Regions from separate parts of the Prochlorococcus sp. MIT 1323 genome, predicted to be linked through region 3. Evidence: predicted binding sites of a transcription regulator. Region 3 holds the regulator's gene; each other region holds the start of a gene.
What was found. Region 3 encodes NtcA, which controls nitrogen genes in cyanobacteria. Its sites were predicted from a motif close to GTANCNNNNGNTAC; they were not measured.
Positions count from the first base shown of each region.

Region 1: the regulator NtcA is predicted to act here: its motif matches at 2,155-2,168, upstream of glnA (type I glutamate--ammonia ligase).
Region 2: the regulator NtcA is predicted to act here: its motif matches at 2,529-2,542, upstream of SIB68_RS08845 (CbiX/SirB N-terminal domain-containing protein).

Region 1 covers NZ_CP138973.1:454,170-459,162, reverse strand. The annotation lists gene SIB68_RS02165 (AI-2E family transporter) at 1-74, shown strand, start outside; gene glnA (type I glutamate--ammonia ligase) at 669-2,090, opposite strand; gene SIB68_RS02155 (pyridoxal-phosphate-dependent aminotransferase family protein) at 2,677-3,861, shown strand; gene SIB68_RS02150 (nucleoside deaminase) at 3,803-4,294, opposite strand; gene SIB68_RS02145 (pyridoxal phosphate-dependent decarboxylase family protein) at 4,397-4,993, shown strand, end outside.
Region 2 covers NZ_CP138973.1:1,816,811-1,821,803, forward strand. The annotation lists gene SIB68_RS08830 (formate/nitrite transporter family protein) at 1-120, opposite strand, end outside; gene SIB68_RS08835 (hypothetical protein) at 188-331, opposite strand; gene SIB68_RS08840 (ferredoxin--nitrite reductase) at 384-2,012, opposite strand; gene SIB68_RS08845 (CbiX/SirB N-terminal domain-containing protein) at 2,709-3,494, shown strand; gene cobA (uroporphyrinogen-III C-methyltransferase) at 3,491-4,276, shown strand; gene ureC (urease subunit alpha) at 4,319-4,993, opposite strand, start outside.
Region 3 covers NZ_CP138973.1:2,256,987-2,261,979, forward strand. The annotation lists gene pth (aminoacyl-tRNA hydrolase) at 1-497, shown strand, start outside; gene SIB68_RS10990 (DUF3146 family protein) at 497-754, shown strand; gene SIB68_RS10995 (resolvase) at 738-1,169, opposite strand; gene SIB68_RS11000 (DUF3084 domain-containing protein) at 1,166-2,371, opposite strand; gene ntcA (global nitrogen regulator NtcA) at 2,437-3,171, opposite strand; gene rph (ribonuclease PH) at 3,246-3,980, opposite strand; gene SIB68_RS11015 (cob(I)yrinic acid a,c-diamide adenosyltransferase) at 4,122-4,736, shown strand; gene dcd (dCTP deaminase) at 4,736-4,993, shown strand, end outside.

The DNA of each region.
Region 1 (4,993 bases), 660 kb from region 3:
TGCCACTTGTGGTGGTTTTACAGGTAGGAATGGAGCAGGTGGTTGTTAAACAGATCATGGATCGTTGGGCATAATCATCCAACAATGTTCGCTTGATATCAGGCCGCCATTCATAGACAGAAATCAGAATTAAAAGCAATTTGGATAACGACAACCCAATCGACAAGATCTATCCTTTCTCAAATACGAAATAGCGCTCTTGTGAACTACGCTGAGGATTCACTGGCGTCTTTTGCCAGTGATTAAAATGACTCTTATTCTTGACAATGAGAACCGCTTGATTTCAAGAATAAGAGCTTACCGGTTTCTTCTTCATTAATCAGTGCAAACTCTTGCAATTAAATCCATCTAAAAGTCTATTTTCCTGAGCACTTGCCATTACATCTAGAAGGCTTACTATTGAGATACGATTACTTTAAATCACACCATCTCTTTTTATGTTCACATTTGATTTCATATATGTTTGCCTTCATACTTATTAGCTATTAACCTCTAATCTCTTTTCAATGTCAAAACGCCTCGGAGAAAACTTTTCATGAAAAAAATCACGACTCCCAGAATGCCAGGCTATTAAAAAGTCCCCGCTTAGCTAGCGGGGACATCAAAGCTAGTTTAAACGAATAACTTCCCCTGTTTTTTCAAACAGATGGTGATCTTTTCACCCAACCTCAAGCGTCGTAATACATGGTGAATTCATGGGGATGAGGCCGTTGACGCAATTGCTGCACCTCTTCGTATTTGATATCAATCCAGTTGTTAATGAAGTCTTCAGTGAAGACTCCCCCTTCCATGAGGTAGTTTTTGTCTGCATTTAACGCTTCGAGTGCACCATTAAGTGAAGCTGGCACTGTGGGGATGCTGGCAAGGCGTTCTGCTGATAGTTCAAATAGATCCTCATCGAAACCATCGCCAGGGTCAATTTGGTTTTTAATGCCGTCAACGCCCGCCATCATCATTGCGCTGAAAGCTAGATAAGGGTTAGCCAAGGCATCACCTGGGCGGAATTCAAGACGCTTGGCTTTCGGGTTTGGGCCAGTGAGCGGAATACGAACAGCTGCAGATCGGTTGCCCTGGGAATAAACAAGGTTTACAGGAGCTTCAAAACCTGGCACCAAACGCTTGTAGCTGTTGGTTGTGGGGTTGGTGAAAGCCAGGAAGGAGGGAGCATGCTTAAGGATGCCGCCGATATACCAGCGAGCCGTCTGTGACAAGTTGGCATAGGTGCCTTCCCCAAAGAACAGAGGCTGGCCTCCTTTAAAGAGGCTCTGGTGAACATGCATCCCGGTGCCGTTGTCGTTGAACACCGGCTTGGGCATAAACGTTGCCGTTTTGCCGTATTTACGTGCAACATTCCTGACGATGTACTTGTAAATCATCACGTTGTCCGCAGCTTCAATCAGCTCAGCGAACTTCATCCCCAATTCATGTTGGCCAGCACCAGCAACTTCATGGTGGTGCTTCTCCATCGGGATTCCTAATTGCCCCATCAGCAGCAGCATTTCGGAACGGATGTCCTGGGCGGTGTCGTTGGGTGGAACCGGAAAGTAGCCCTCTTTCAGTTGGATCTTGTAGGCAAGGTTGCCGCCTTCTTCGATGCGGCCGCTATTCCAAGCGGCCTCAATCGTGTCAACGCTGTAGAAGCAACCACCTTCTCCGGAGTTGTAGCGGACATCGTCAAAGATGAAAAACTCTGGCTCAGGGCCGAAAAAGGCTGTATCAGCAAGGCCGGTGCCGGCTAAGTAACCGAGGGCTTTTTGGGCAAGCGCCCTGGGGCATCTGGCATAGGGCTCGCCGCTACGAGGTTCCCGAATGGAACAGATCAAGCTAAGAGTCTTATGGCGATAAAAGGGGTCGATCCAGGCCGTACTGGCGTCGGGCACCATATCCATATCTGATTCGTTGATGGCCTTCCATCCACGGATGGAAGATCCATCGAAAGCCAAGCCATTAGTGAAGGCTTCCTCATCAATCAAGTCCGAACAAACTGTGAGGTGCTGCCACTTGCCGTGCAGATCAGTGAACTTGAGGTCAATCAGTTCAATGCCCTCGTCCTTGATCTGGCGGAGGACGTCTTGGGGTGATTTGCCCATGGCGAAGATGAGGCCGAGCCGGCGATAAGAGAGCGACCGTAATCAGCCGCATGGCCTCCTTTTTGTAGCAACAGGTACCTTCTAATGAAGCCTTGTTTCCTTTCTGGGTGGATTCCGTAACCGTTTCTGTCAGCTTGAGCTGATCTAAGGCTGGGTGAACGTTATGGCTGGATCACTGATTTTGATTGTTTAGCTTCTAAATCCCTCAACTCGACCAACTCGACCAACTCGTCCATTCGTCCATTCGTCCTCAATGGCTGATCTCATCACAAGATTGATTGGTTGCTAAAACAATCATCTTTCAGCCTTCGCTCAATCTGCATCAACGATTTACAAGCCTGCTTGCAGTCAAAGGGAATCAGTGTTGAGCCGATGACTGATCAGGCTTCAAAGGAATTTTGCAAGATGAACCAGCGTTTTTTTACTTACTCCCCTTCTGCTGCCAAGAGATTCGAAAAAAAATCAGTTTTTTTAATTGCCGTCGCTATTGATTGACCTGCTTGGTTGCCGTTGCAATCCCTCAAAAAAAGTCCCGGGGATGAAGGTTGACTGCTTAGGCTCTAAACAATTGAACTAACCAAGGGCCTTGGCGACGACGCAAACCCTTCCCCAGGTTGACCAATCTCATAAGACGGTTCTCGAACCGATTGCCACGCCTACCCGCTTGCTGTTTGGGCCTGGACCCTCAAATGCCGATCCCAAGGTGCTTCAGGCACTTGCGCGCTCTCCGATTGGCCACCTTGATCCCCTTTATCTGGAATTGATGGGCGAGGTTCAGGAGTTGCTCCGCTACACCTGGCAGACCGACAACCGTTTCACACTGCCGATGAGCGGTACTGGTAGTGCCGCCATGGAGGCGACCTTGGCCAATACCGTTGAACCTGGTGACACGGTATTAGTTGCGGTAAACGGTTATTTCGGCAATCGCCTTGCCGATATGGCTGCTCGCTATCGAGCCAATGTTCAGTTGATTGAAAAACCCTGGGGAGAAGCCTTTTCCCTTGCAGAGCTAGAAGCAGGTTTGATCGAGCATCGCCCAGCAATTCTGGCTCTAGTGCATGCAGAAACATCCACTGGCGTTTGTCATCCAATGGATGGTGTCGGCGATCTTTGCCATAAGCACAATTGCCTTTTACTGCTAGATACGGTCACCTCCTTAGGCGCTGTGCCGGTTTTTCTGGATCAATGGAAGGTTGATCTGTCATACAGCTGTAGCCAGAAGGGGCTCAGCTGCCCTCCTGGTCTTGGTCCTTTCACCATGGGGCCCCGCGCCCAAGAGAAGCTTGCGACCCGTAGTAGCAAGGTGCCCAATTGGTATCTAGACGTGTCGCTGCTGAATCAGTATTGGGGAAGCGACAGGGTTTATCACCACACTGCGCCGGTGAATATGAACTTTGGGATGCGTGAAGCCCTGCGATTACTTGCGGATGAGGGCCTTGAAAACGCTTGGGATCGTCATCGCTGCAATGCCGAAGTGCTCTGGGCAGGGCTCGAGAGTCTTGGTTTGGAGTTGCATGTACCTGAAGCCTTGCGTTTGCCCACACTCACAACTGTTTGCATTCCTAATGGAGTTGATGGCAATGCCTTCCGTCTGCATTTGCTGAATGAGCACGGCATTGAAATTGGCGGCGGCTTAGGAAGCTTGGCTGGCAAGATCTGGAGGATTGGCTTGATGGGATACAACTCCACCCCTAAAAACGTTGAGATGTTGCTCAATCTGTTCGAGTCAGAGTTACCTCGTTTTCGTGAAAACGTTGCCGTTGCTGCTTGAACCAGGCTTCTAGCTGCTGCCTGGCTTCAACTTCCATCACACCGCCAAGAACACTCATTTTATGATGAGCACTGGGGTGTTCCCCCAGATTGATTGTGCTACCAAGCCCGCCTCGCTTGGGGTCGTGTGCAGCAAAGATCACCTGGCCCATGCGCGCTTGTGTTAGTGCTCCCGCGCACATCGGGCAGGGTTCCAGAGTGACAATCAGGGTGCAGTCATTAAATCGCCAATCACTTCTGAGCGAGGCAGCCTGTCGGAGTGCAATCAGTTCTGCATGGCCTAATGGATCACGTCCTCGATGCCTTTGGTTGCTGCCATGTCCGATACAGCGGCCATCGGCATCCAGAACTACGGCACTCACAGGAACTTCTCCAAGATCGCCAAGTTGTTTTGCTCGATTCAGTAGCCGCAACATCCAATAGCGGCATTGCATGTTGGTTAGTTCAAGAGGTTTCGCTAAAGGCACCGCTGAATGGCATCTCCTGATCAAACAATGCCATCAGGAGGGAGAATGGAACTTGTATGACGAGCGTTATTGGCTGGCACTCCCCAGATAAGGCCGACTGCGACCTTGGCTCCCTTTGCCAAGCCTGACCGTTTCGATCCAGAACTGCAGACTTTTCTGGAGCAGGCCAGTGCTCGACTTTGTCAATGGTTCGCAACAGCAAGCAATCGAGGCCCCTTACCAGCGATTAGTGCTTTGCCTGATGTGGCGCCGCCGCCTCAAGGTCTTTCAGTTGATGCCTTGCTGGACGATTTGCAGTTGGTGATGGAAGGGGCTTATCAGCCTTCCCATCCAGGTGCTTTGGCTCATCTCGATCCGCCTCCTCTAACGGCATCCATCGCTGCCGATTTGATCTGCGCAGGGCTAAACAACAATCTTTTGGCCGAGGAGTTGTCACCCAGTCTTTCGCGTTTAGAGCGAGAGATGTGCCGCTGGTTTGCTGAGCGCTTGGGGCTGCCGTTGACGGCTGGTGGTGTGGCAGCCAGTGGTGGCAGCCTCAGCAACCTTATGGCGATGGTGATAGCTCGCCAACAGGCAGATCTTCAAGATGATCCCAGGGCAGTCGTGCTTGCAAGTGTCGACGCTCATGTGTCGCTCGCTAAGGCCATTCGGGTCATGGGATTGGCT
Region 2 (4,993 bases), 440 kb from region 3:
GCCAAGAATCGCTCCTGAATAGAAACCACGTACCAGCAGATTTTTAATACTCACACTGGATTTTTTTCCGCCGGCAGTAATCATGCCGTCGACGAGTTCATTGGGCAGGACGTAGTCCATTTGGGATGTGTTCACATCCATGGCAGTTCTCGTTGGGGTGGGGTGTTGAAGGAAGGAATTGAGAGTTTCAGCCGCTGATTCGGTTCATCAGGCGTGAGAAGAGATCTCGGCCACCTTCTTTTTGATTGATTGCAGGCTTGTCATGACCGCTGTTGCTGAACCAGTTGACAAAGCGAGAGAAAAGATCACGTGCTTGGGAAGTCGATTGCATGGTGGGGCTTGATAGGTGATTGATCTAGGAACGGTGGTTTAGCGATCGCAGCTCAAGGGGATGGGCTGCTGTTTTCGCCTAAATTGCTGAACCAGTTCATGAAGTTGGAGAAAGGGTCGCTGTTTTGCTTCGGTTGGCTACGAGGTTGAGCACCGAAGCGTTCGATCAGTAATTCCCGCAGTACGTCTTTCAGTTCGCTGCCAGGAATGGCTTTGCGATGCAGTGTTCCGATTTGGGCGTCCGGCCCTTGTCTGCCTTCAAGGCTGAGGTCATAGGCCTCAACCATGCCTTGGCCCCCGTTTGGTGCACGGGCTTTGGTTCCTGTGAGGCCGATTGCGCCCATGTAGGCCTGGCCACAACTGTTGGGACAGCCAGTCCAATGGACTTTTATTTCCTCAGGGAGGATGAGTTCTGCATCCAGTTCATGGGCCATTGCCATTGCCTGATCTTTGGTGTTTGTAAGGGCGAAGCTGCAGTACGTATTTCCTGTGCAGGAGACAGTGCCGGCGGCAATGGAACCGGGCTCAAGTGGAAAACGCTGTAGCAGTGGATCAGCTTGAAATTTGTCGAGGTTGGTAGTTGATAGCCCCACCAAAATGATGTTCTGGTCTTCTGTAAGACGAATTTCACCACTGCCATAGTTAAGACTGGCGCTAGCAAGATCCTGAAGATCTTCTGCGCTTAATCGTCCAACGGGTACATGCATGCCGGCGTAGTGAAGCCCTGTTTGTTTCTGAGGGTGGATTCCGTAAAAAGAGCGTGGCTTGTCGTCAAATACAGAACCGGGATCAGGTGTTAGCGGTCCAAATGTTTCCGCCACCATGGTGCGAAACGCTTCGATGCCCACGCTGTCGAGGTACATGCGAAACCTGCCCTTAGGGCGATTGTTACGCTCACCGTTATCTCGCCATAACGTTAGAATAGTGCCGGTGAGTCGACAGATTTCATTGGGTTTAACCCAGGCATTTAAAGGCAGCGCATAGTCATTCATCTGCGAGGAGAGGATCCCTCCGAGCCAGACGCCGAAACCCATCACCCCATCGTGTTCCACTGGATGGAAGATGATGTCGTTATGGAGCAGGAAATTATCGCGGGCCCCTGCAACTGCCGTATTCCATTTGCGGGGAAGGTTGGAGAATTCATGGTTTCCTTTCCCTTGATTCGTGAGGAAATTTTGTAGTTCAGTTGTGTATGGGCGAGTATCAACAATTTCAAGAGGGTCAATCCCAGCCAGTGGATTTCCTGTGACATTGCGTGGGTTATCAAAACCTGATTGGATTGTGTTGAGACCTGCCTCTTCAAGACGTTTGAGGATTTCGGGAAGATCACTCAGTAAAACACCACGAAGCTGTAGGTTTTGTCGTGTTGTGATGTCGCAACTGCCGTCTTCTCCGTAGCGACCCACGATTGAGGCCACTACTTTTATTTGGTGGCTATTGAGAACACCATTGGGTATCCTTAGCCGTAGCATAAACTTGCCAGGGGTTTTGGGTCGCCAGAACATTCCATACCATTTCAGGCGCAGTTCGAGGTCTGTTTTATCGACCTGTTCCCAACCTACCTGAGCAAAGGTTTCAAGTTCATCACCAACATCTAAGCCATCTTTAAAAGCTTTGTTTTGCTCAATTTTGTTGAGCTTCTTCCCTTGGAGAAATTGTTTCGCAGGAGAGCTAATAACCATGAAATTTTGTTGAAATTAAACTTGAAAAGAAGTGATCATGTTTTTTGAAACTTTATTCGCCTATTCGATAGCCATGGTTTTTAGGCCCTGCCTTTATTGAAGCAAGGGTGAGTTGCGAATGGAGTCATTAAGCCTGATGGAAGAGGGTATTGGCGGTATCAGATTGAACAAAACTGAGCATTTGTGTGAAATTCAAAATTTGGTGTCTTTGTGTACATTCTGAACCCGGCTGATGTTGGCAACTAGAGGTGTTGAGGAGTGAGGCCACGCTGCGAATGGAGTCATTAAGCCTGATGGAAGAGGGTATTGGCGGTATCAGATTGAACAAAACTGAGCATTTGTGTGAAATTCAAAATTTGGTGTCTTTGTGTACATTCTGAACCCGGCTGATGTTGGCAACTAGAGGTGTTGAGGAGTGAGGCCACGCTGCGAATGGAGTCATTAAGCCTGATGGAAGAGGGTATTGGCGGTATCAGATTGAACAAAACTGAGCATTTGTGTGAAATTCAAAATTTGGTGTTTATCGATACATCTAGGTGCACAAGTTTCCTTCTTTATGGTTGCTGTGTGTAAATTTTAAGTGATTTCAGTATTGGCGGCCTATCTCTCCCAACCAGCGGATTGTGCCTTGTCTGAGCATTTTCCATACACGGTTCATGGCAGCTAAATCCCTTTCGAAGTCACTGTTAAAGCGTTTTGAGCGGGTTGCACCCTGTCTGCCTTGGCGACCACTCGTCCTCAACCGAGTTTGCGACTGTGTTCGATAGCGACGGGATGCCATGGTTGCAGTCGACTATTAAGACTGGAATGACTTCACCAGTTTCGGATGTCTTAGATCCGTGGCCGTTGTTACGAAAGCATGAGGAGGTTGGTTGTAAGCGCGCTTTGCGTTACATCGTGCATGGCCGTGCTGGTGGGTATGTTCCTTCTTGTGTGCGTTCTTTTGCTCTGCAGGTCGCGCAACGTCGTGGCACACCTGTGCTTGTAGAGGCCTTAACGGCTACTGATCGCCATGAGCAGATTGCAGATCCTATTTGGCTGGTTCCTTTGTTGTTGCTGCCTGGTTCTCATGTTCGAGAGGATGTGCCGTTGCTTCGTCAGCGACTTCAGCAACAGGGTGTGAACACCAGGTTGGTGCCTTTCTTGGGTGCCTGGCCCTCTTGGTGGCGATTGTTACAGGAGTGGGTGCAGCGTCAGGCTTGTCGTGATGGCTCTCTTGTTTTGGTTCATCATCCCCTTCGCCAGGGTGTTGCTCATCGCTATTTAAGTTTGCTGCAGCAGCGGCTGGCGTTGCCCATGCTTTCCTGGGACGACTGGCATGCTGATGTCGCTTCAGCGAAGGAGGCATCCACGCCTCTTTTTCTTGCCTTGGCGCCAATCCAGATTACGCAGACGCTGCGCGATTCTGGGGTGATGACTTCCCTACTTGAGATTGAGTTATTTCGTTTCGGTTTGATTGATTTGCTGGCTGCATTGCCATGAGCTCTTTGGACTTTGGCACTGTGTATTTGGTGGGTGCAGGCCCTGGTGATCCTGATTTGCTCACACTGAAGGCTTATCGTCTGCTTCGCCAATGCGGAGCCTTGGTTCACGATGCTCTGGTGCCTAAGGAAGTACTCGAGTTAGTGCCCGAGTCTTGTGAACGGCATTTTGTTGGTAAACGTCGAGAACGTCATTGGGTTCCACAGTCCAAGACAAATGAGTTGCTTGTTGAATTGGCTCAGAGTCATTCCTGTGTAGTACGCCTAAAAGGTGGTGATCCTTTTCTGTTTGGGCGGGGTGGTGAGGAGGCCGCCTATTTGCAGAGTCATGGGGTATCGGTGGAGGTGGTCCCTGGGATTACAGCGGGGATGGCTGCGCCGGCCTATGTGGGCATTCCTCTGACCCATCGTTGTGGGGGTAGTTCTGTCACCTTTGTGACAGGTCACGAGAAGATCGACAAACAGCGCCCTTCTGTGAATTGGAAGGATCTTGCTAGTGCAAGTGACAGTCTGGTGATTTATATGGGTTTGCATAACCTTGCTTATATCGTCGAAGAGTTGATTGCCGGTGGACTCGATCCAGCTACGTCCGCAGCAATCATTCAACAGGGCACTGTCGTAGGTCAGCGCTACCTCAAAGCTCCCTTGGAACAGTTGGTTCAAAGGGTGCAGAGCGAAGGGTTTGCAGCGCCGTCGATTGTGATTGTGGGTGCAGTAGTTGATGAACAGGTTGCAGAGTGTGCTCCTCAGCCGGCTGAGGTTGTGATGCCGATCAAGTCTTGATCTATTACTTAGCAACCTAAAGGTAGATGTTGGATTTAGCGTTTAAAGTAGGAGATATCGCTGGGCCATTGGTAGTTCTTCTGCGGGGTCGCATGTGAGTAAATCGCCGTCGGCGAACACCTCGTAAGTTTGTGGATCTACCTCTACTTTTGGTAGTGAATTGTTGTTGTGCATTTCTGCTTTGCCGATCGTGCGGGTGTTCAGAACGGGAATGCAGGCACGTTGCAGCCCCAGCTTGTTGGGAAGATCTGTTTCGATGGCCGCTTGGCTCAGGAAGGAGAGGCAGCTGGGGGCAAGGGCTTTGCCGAATGCTGCAAACATTGGTCTGCCATGGACCGGTCCAGGTGTTGGAATCGAGGCATTAGCATCGCCCATTTGCGCCCAGATGATTGACCCGCCCTTGATGACAAGTTCTGGCCGCACGCCGAAGAAGCCTGGCTTCCAGAGCACCAGGTCTGCCAGTTTGCCTACCTCTACTGAGCCAACATGGTTGTCAATGCCGTGGGCAATGGCGGGGTTGATCGTTACTTTGGCGATGTAGCGCTTTAGGCGGTTGTTGTCGTTACGAGTGCCACGTGGATTGGCAGCATCTTCTGGCAGAGGGCCTCTCTGAACTTTCATCTTGTGAGCGGTTTGGAATGTTCTGGTAATCACCTCTCCGACTCGTCCCATCGCTTGGGAATCACTGGCAATGATGCTGAAGGCACCGAGGTCGTG
Region 3 (4,993 bases):
TCCGGTCGCAAACAAAGTTCCATGGACTGATGGCGGAAGTGGGGGTTGGGTCAGCAAGGGTTCGATTGCTGATGCCTGAGACTTATATGAATGAAAGTGGTCGGGCGATTCGTGCAGCCATCGATTGGTTTGGCTTGGAGGTTGATCAGTTGCTGGTGCTTGTAGATGACATGGATTTGCCTTTGGGTCGACTGCGGCTTCGCGCTCAGGGAAGTGCAGGAGGTCACAATGGTTTGCGCAGCGCGATTAAATATCTGGGGACTCAGGATTTTTGTCGTCTGCGGATCGGGATCGGTGCTCCAGGTTGTACCTCTGAGGAACGAAGAGCTCGAACCGTCTCGCATGTGCTCGGGGTGTTTAGTCGGCAGGAGAGCCTCCTAGTCGATCAAGTGCTTGATGAGGTGCTGATCGGTTTGGATCTGATTGAGTGCCTTGGGTTGGAACGGGCAGGTAATCGTCTCAATGCTTTTCAACCGGAGGGTTGTTCTGCCTGCTGATGAGTCATTTCCCTGTCACCACAGCTCGCCTCTGTGTACACCGGCAAAGCTTTGCCGACCAACGCTTGGATGGGGAGGTCTCGGCTGGGGGGTTTCAGTGGCAGTTCAGCTGGGCTTTCGATCGGGGTGAACTGAAAGTGGAACCCTCTCTTGGGCGAGCACTTATTGAGGATGCTTTATTGCGCTTCCTGGTTAAGGCTGACTACCATCTTGAGCCTGGTGGGGATTACATGTTCACTGTTAGGGCCCGATTCTGAAGTTGGGTGGTTCGGGCCAAAGGAGTTGTTGCCCGAGGTGGTCTTCAAGCAACACCATTGCGGCTATGGCGTCCAGATGATGGGGAGGCAGGATCATTCCTCGGGGTAGCCAGCGGCGCCAGTTGCTTGGGGGCCATAGCTCCCAATAGCGATGGCGGGCGCGCAGTGTGCTTCCACGTTCTTCGACCACATGCAAGGGGGCAATTTGCAGCAGAAGGTGCTGCCAGTATTCACTGCTGGTGCCGTTGCCGATCAAGATGCCTTCTAAGGGCGCTTGGTTTTGCCAATGAATGATGAGGTCGAGCACAGCGGCTGCGGCCACCACTTTCCCCTCAAGCACAGTACTTGTTGCTGTGTCTGCAAGCACTAATCCACATTTATTGCGGCCAGGATCTACGGCCACAAGCTTTGTCATGGTTTGTCTTCGGGAATCTTTGTCCAAGGACCACCCACGGGCTGCAGGATAACTGCTACTGGATCGGCCGTATCGCTATTGCGGATTGCCACGGCTTCTAGCTCAATCCGCTCTTTAGAGCGGTTCAGTAATGCCTGGCCGAGCCGGTTCATTTCACTGCCATCGAACTGCAGTCCTGAACTGAGGGATCCGCGTCTTTTTACCTCTGCCAGAGTTGATGCAAGCAGGAGCCTAAGTCGGTTGCGTACGGTTTCGGTGCTCTTCTCATTTTGGTCAAGAGTCGTTCGTGCGAGGACTTCGCCTTGTCGGACGATGTTGATATTTTGGCGAGCATCCGGGAAGGCATACACCACGTTCTCCCCACGCAACACATTTGCGGCAGAGCGCACATAGACCACCCAGGTGCCTGGCTTTCGGATGATCTGTTCGATGCGGTTGATATCGGTGCGTGGCACGAGCAGGATCTGTCGATTGGCTTCTTCACCGGGACGTACGCGCCGAAAAGCCTCCAGGTTTGCTTCCTGAAGTAGGCGGTCGATGACGGCTTTCGCCTGGCTGGGGTTGTCGAGCCGCAGGGTGGCTGCGGCAAGTTGCTGCCCACTGCTCAGCACAACATCCCCTCGACGTAAGGCAATGAGGTTGGTCTCGAGCTGCCTCAGTTCTTTTTCAGCCGCGCTAATTCTGCTGCGAACATTGGCTAGTTCAACTTCCGTTCGGCGGATGTCGGCATCTTTTTTGGAAATGTCGCGACTGAGACGAGCTCGTTCCGCTTCGAGCTGTTGTCTTTGTTGTTGTAGTGGTGCGAGTTCGTTGCGAAGGGCGGCAGCTCGCTTTTTGGCTTCCTTTAGTTCATTCTGAACCTGATTGCTGTCCGACCTGGCCTGCTTGAGATCAAGCTCGGCATTGAACTGGGCCGACCGACTTGAATTGAGGGCATCGCGGCTTTGTTGGAGTTTGGCCTGAAGGTCATCCAGTTCAAAAAGTCCTACTCGCAGTTGTCGACTGACCAGCAGCATCAGTCCTAGGGACAGTGCGCTAATCAGGCTGCCAGTGAGAACGGTTATGAATACGGCTGTCCTTCGCGGTCTGAGATTGAAAAGGCTCAGCCTTGCTTTGCCTACTCGGCTGCCAAGTCGATCGCCGAGGGTGGAGAGCACACCACCGAGGACGAGTAGGGAGAGGATCAGCAGCCAGCCGGTCACGACAATGGGCGGGTGGGATCAGGAATAGTGTCAACCCGTTTCACCATCCTGGACTGGGACGGGGATCAGTTGAATTTTTTAGCAAGGGCAATCGGATCAAGAACGGTGATTTTCTTGCGATCGATTTGCACTAGACCTGAATTGCGCAGGTCTCCCAACAGGCGAGTAATGGTGACGCGAGTCGAGCCGATTGCTTCAGCGATGGACTGATGTGAGAGGCGTAGGTCAATGGTGATTCCTTGTGCCCCTGGAACCCCGAAATCCCGGCAGAGGACTAGTAGGAAACTCACAAGCCTTGATGACATGTCGCGGTGAGTGAGGGTCTCGATCATGGTCTCGGTTTGCAAGATCCGACTCGAGAGACCCTGCAGCAGAAGTAACCCCACGCTGGTGTCGTTTTCGATCGCCTGGCGAACTGAGGTCGCTGGCGCTGTGATCATTTCCACTCGGGTGAAGGCTACGGAGTGATAAAAACGGTCCGAGCGATGGCCTGTGATCAGAGAGAGCACGCCAAATAGGCTGTTTTCACGCAGTAATGCCACGGTGATCTCTTCACCAGATTCATAGACCCGAGATAGCCGAACGGCGCCGCGTCGAATGAGATAAACCTTTTCGGCAGGATCGCCAGGAAAGAAGATGGTTTTGGAACGCTCCACCATTTCGTTGCTGGCGCCATCCAGTTCACGGATGACTTCCAGCAGGGTTTTCTGGGTTGGAGCAGGCGAGTTGGCCATGCTTCCGGACCCTTGAACATAGGGTTGCTGGGCGTAACGGCTGAAGCCGCGGATGACGCCGGTCATGGCTGCGCAGCAAACGGCAGAAATATGAAGTTAGGTAGTGGACCTCCACCACCATGTAGCAATGGTGACGTTTTTTAGTCTTCTTGCATTAACGCCGAACGTTGGAAGGCTTGTAGATTTTGTAGGCCGGGTTCTGCCAGATTCAGCAAGTCGTTGAGTTGATTCCTGCTGAATGGAGCCCCTTCAGCGGTGCCCTGCAGCTCCAATAGGTGCCCATTGGAGCCCATTACTACGTTTAGATCCACATCAGCCCTGGAGTCTTCGCTGTAGTCGAGGTCGAGAAGGGGATAACTATCAACTAAACCAACGGATACTGCAGCAACTTGGTCGATGACGGGTTGATGCGTGAGCAGGCCTTGTTCCAGCAAGCGATCGCAGCCTCGTTTTAAGGCGATCCAAGCGCCGGTGATGGAGGCTGTACGTGTGCCTGCATCAGCCTGAATGACGTCACAATCAATTCGCAGGGTGGTTTCCCCAAGAGCGGCCATGTCGAGCACGGCGCGCAGGCTGCGGCCAATGAGGCGTTGAATTTCTTGAGTGCGGCCGGAAAGCTTGAGCAGTTCACGGTTCTGTCTTTGCGGTGTAGACCCAGGGAGAAGGCGGTACTCGGCGCTGAGCCAGCCTTTGCCTTGGCCTTTGCGCCAGCGGGGTACACCTTCTTCAACGCAAACACTGCAGAGCACTGCGGTGCGACCAGTGCGGATGATTAAGGAACTGAGGGCAAAGCCCATTGGATCCCATTTGATCTGAAGCGGCCGCATCACGTCAGCAAGGCGGCCGTCAGCACGTGGCTGGGGGGATGTGAGCATCGTGCTGTTGGTGGGTGAGATGACCTGAGCCTGGCAGAAACAGGTGCTTTTACACCATGGATAGTGTCAAGAGCCTTGTTAAGCAGCTCCCCACCGCTACATTTGATTTCTGCTGGTTTTGTCGGGGCGATTGAGATTTTTATGACTGCCAGCCTGAGCCCTAGCCATCGCTCCGTGGATCCGTGCATGACGGACCAACGCTCGCAGGAGAGTGATGGGAGTCGGTCTTTGGTAGCAGTTGCTGATAGGCGTCTGCTGCATCTGGTAGCTCCTGAAGGGCAGCTTCAGGTTTATACAGCGCCCTATCGAGGCAGTTTTTCTGTTGTCTTGAGTCAGGCGTTAAGAACGGCTGGGCTGGGAAGTCGTGTGATGGTGGCTCAGTTCCTCAAGGGAGGAGTAGACCAAGGCCCAAATGGGTGTGTGCGCCTATGTGGGCGACTTGAGTGGCTGCGCCCGGCGGTTCCTGGCTGTCTGTCTGAGCCTGCTTCAACGCTTGCCGTTGACTCCAGTGCGCCTGAGGCCGTGGAGGCCATTTGGCAGGAATGTCGGGATCGCATCTTGGCGAGTGATTTGGATCAAATGGTGTTGGATGAGGTTGGTCTGGCGATTGCTCTTGGTTATCTCGATGAAGCTGATGTGTTAACAACTCTGGAACATCGCCCCGGGTCGATGGATGTCATCTTGACTGGCTCAGTCATGCCATCGATCCTGATGGCAATGGCTGATCAGGTCACTGAGTTGCGTCGTGGTTTCTAATGCTTAAAAACGACCGTTGGATCACCGAACAGGCCGCAGCAGGGATGCTTGAACCCTTTCAAGCCGGATTGATTCGACATCTTGATCCTGAGCAGCATCAAAGGCCTGTACTTAGCTTTGGCTGTTCTTCCTTTGGTTATGACCTAAGGCTCTCTGCGAAGGAGTTTTTGATCTTTCGCCATGTACCAGGCACGGTGATGAATCCGAAGCGATTTAATCCTGCAAATCTCGAATCCACCCCTTTGCATCAGGATGAG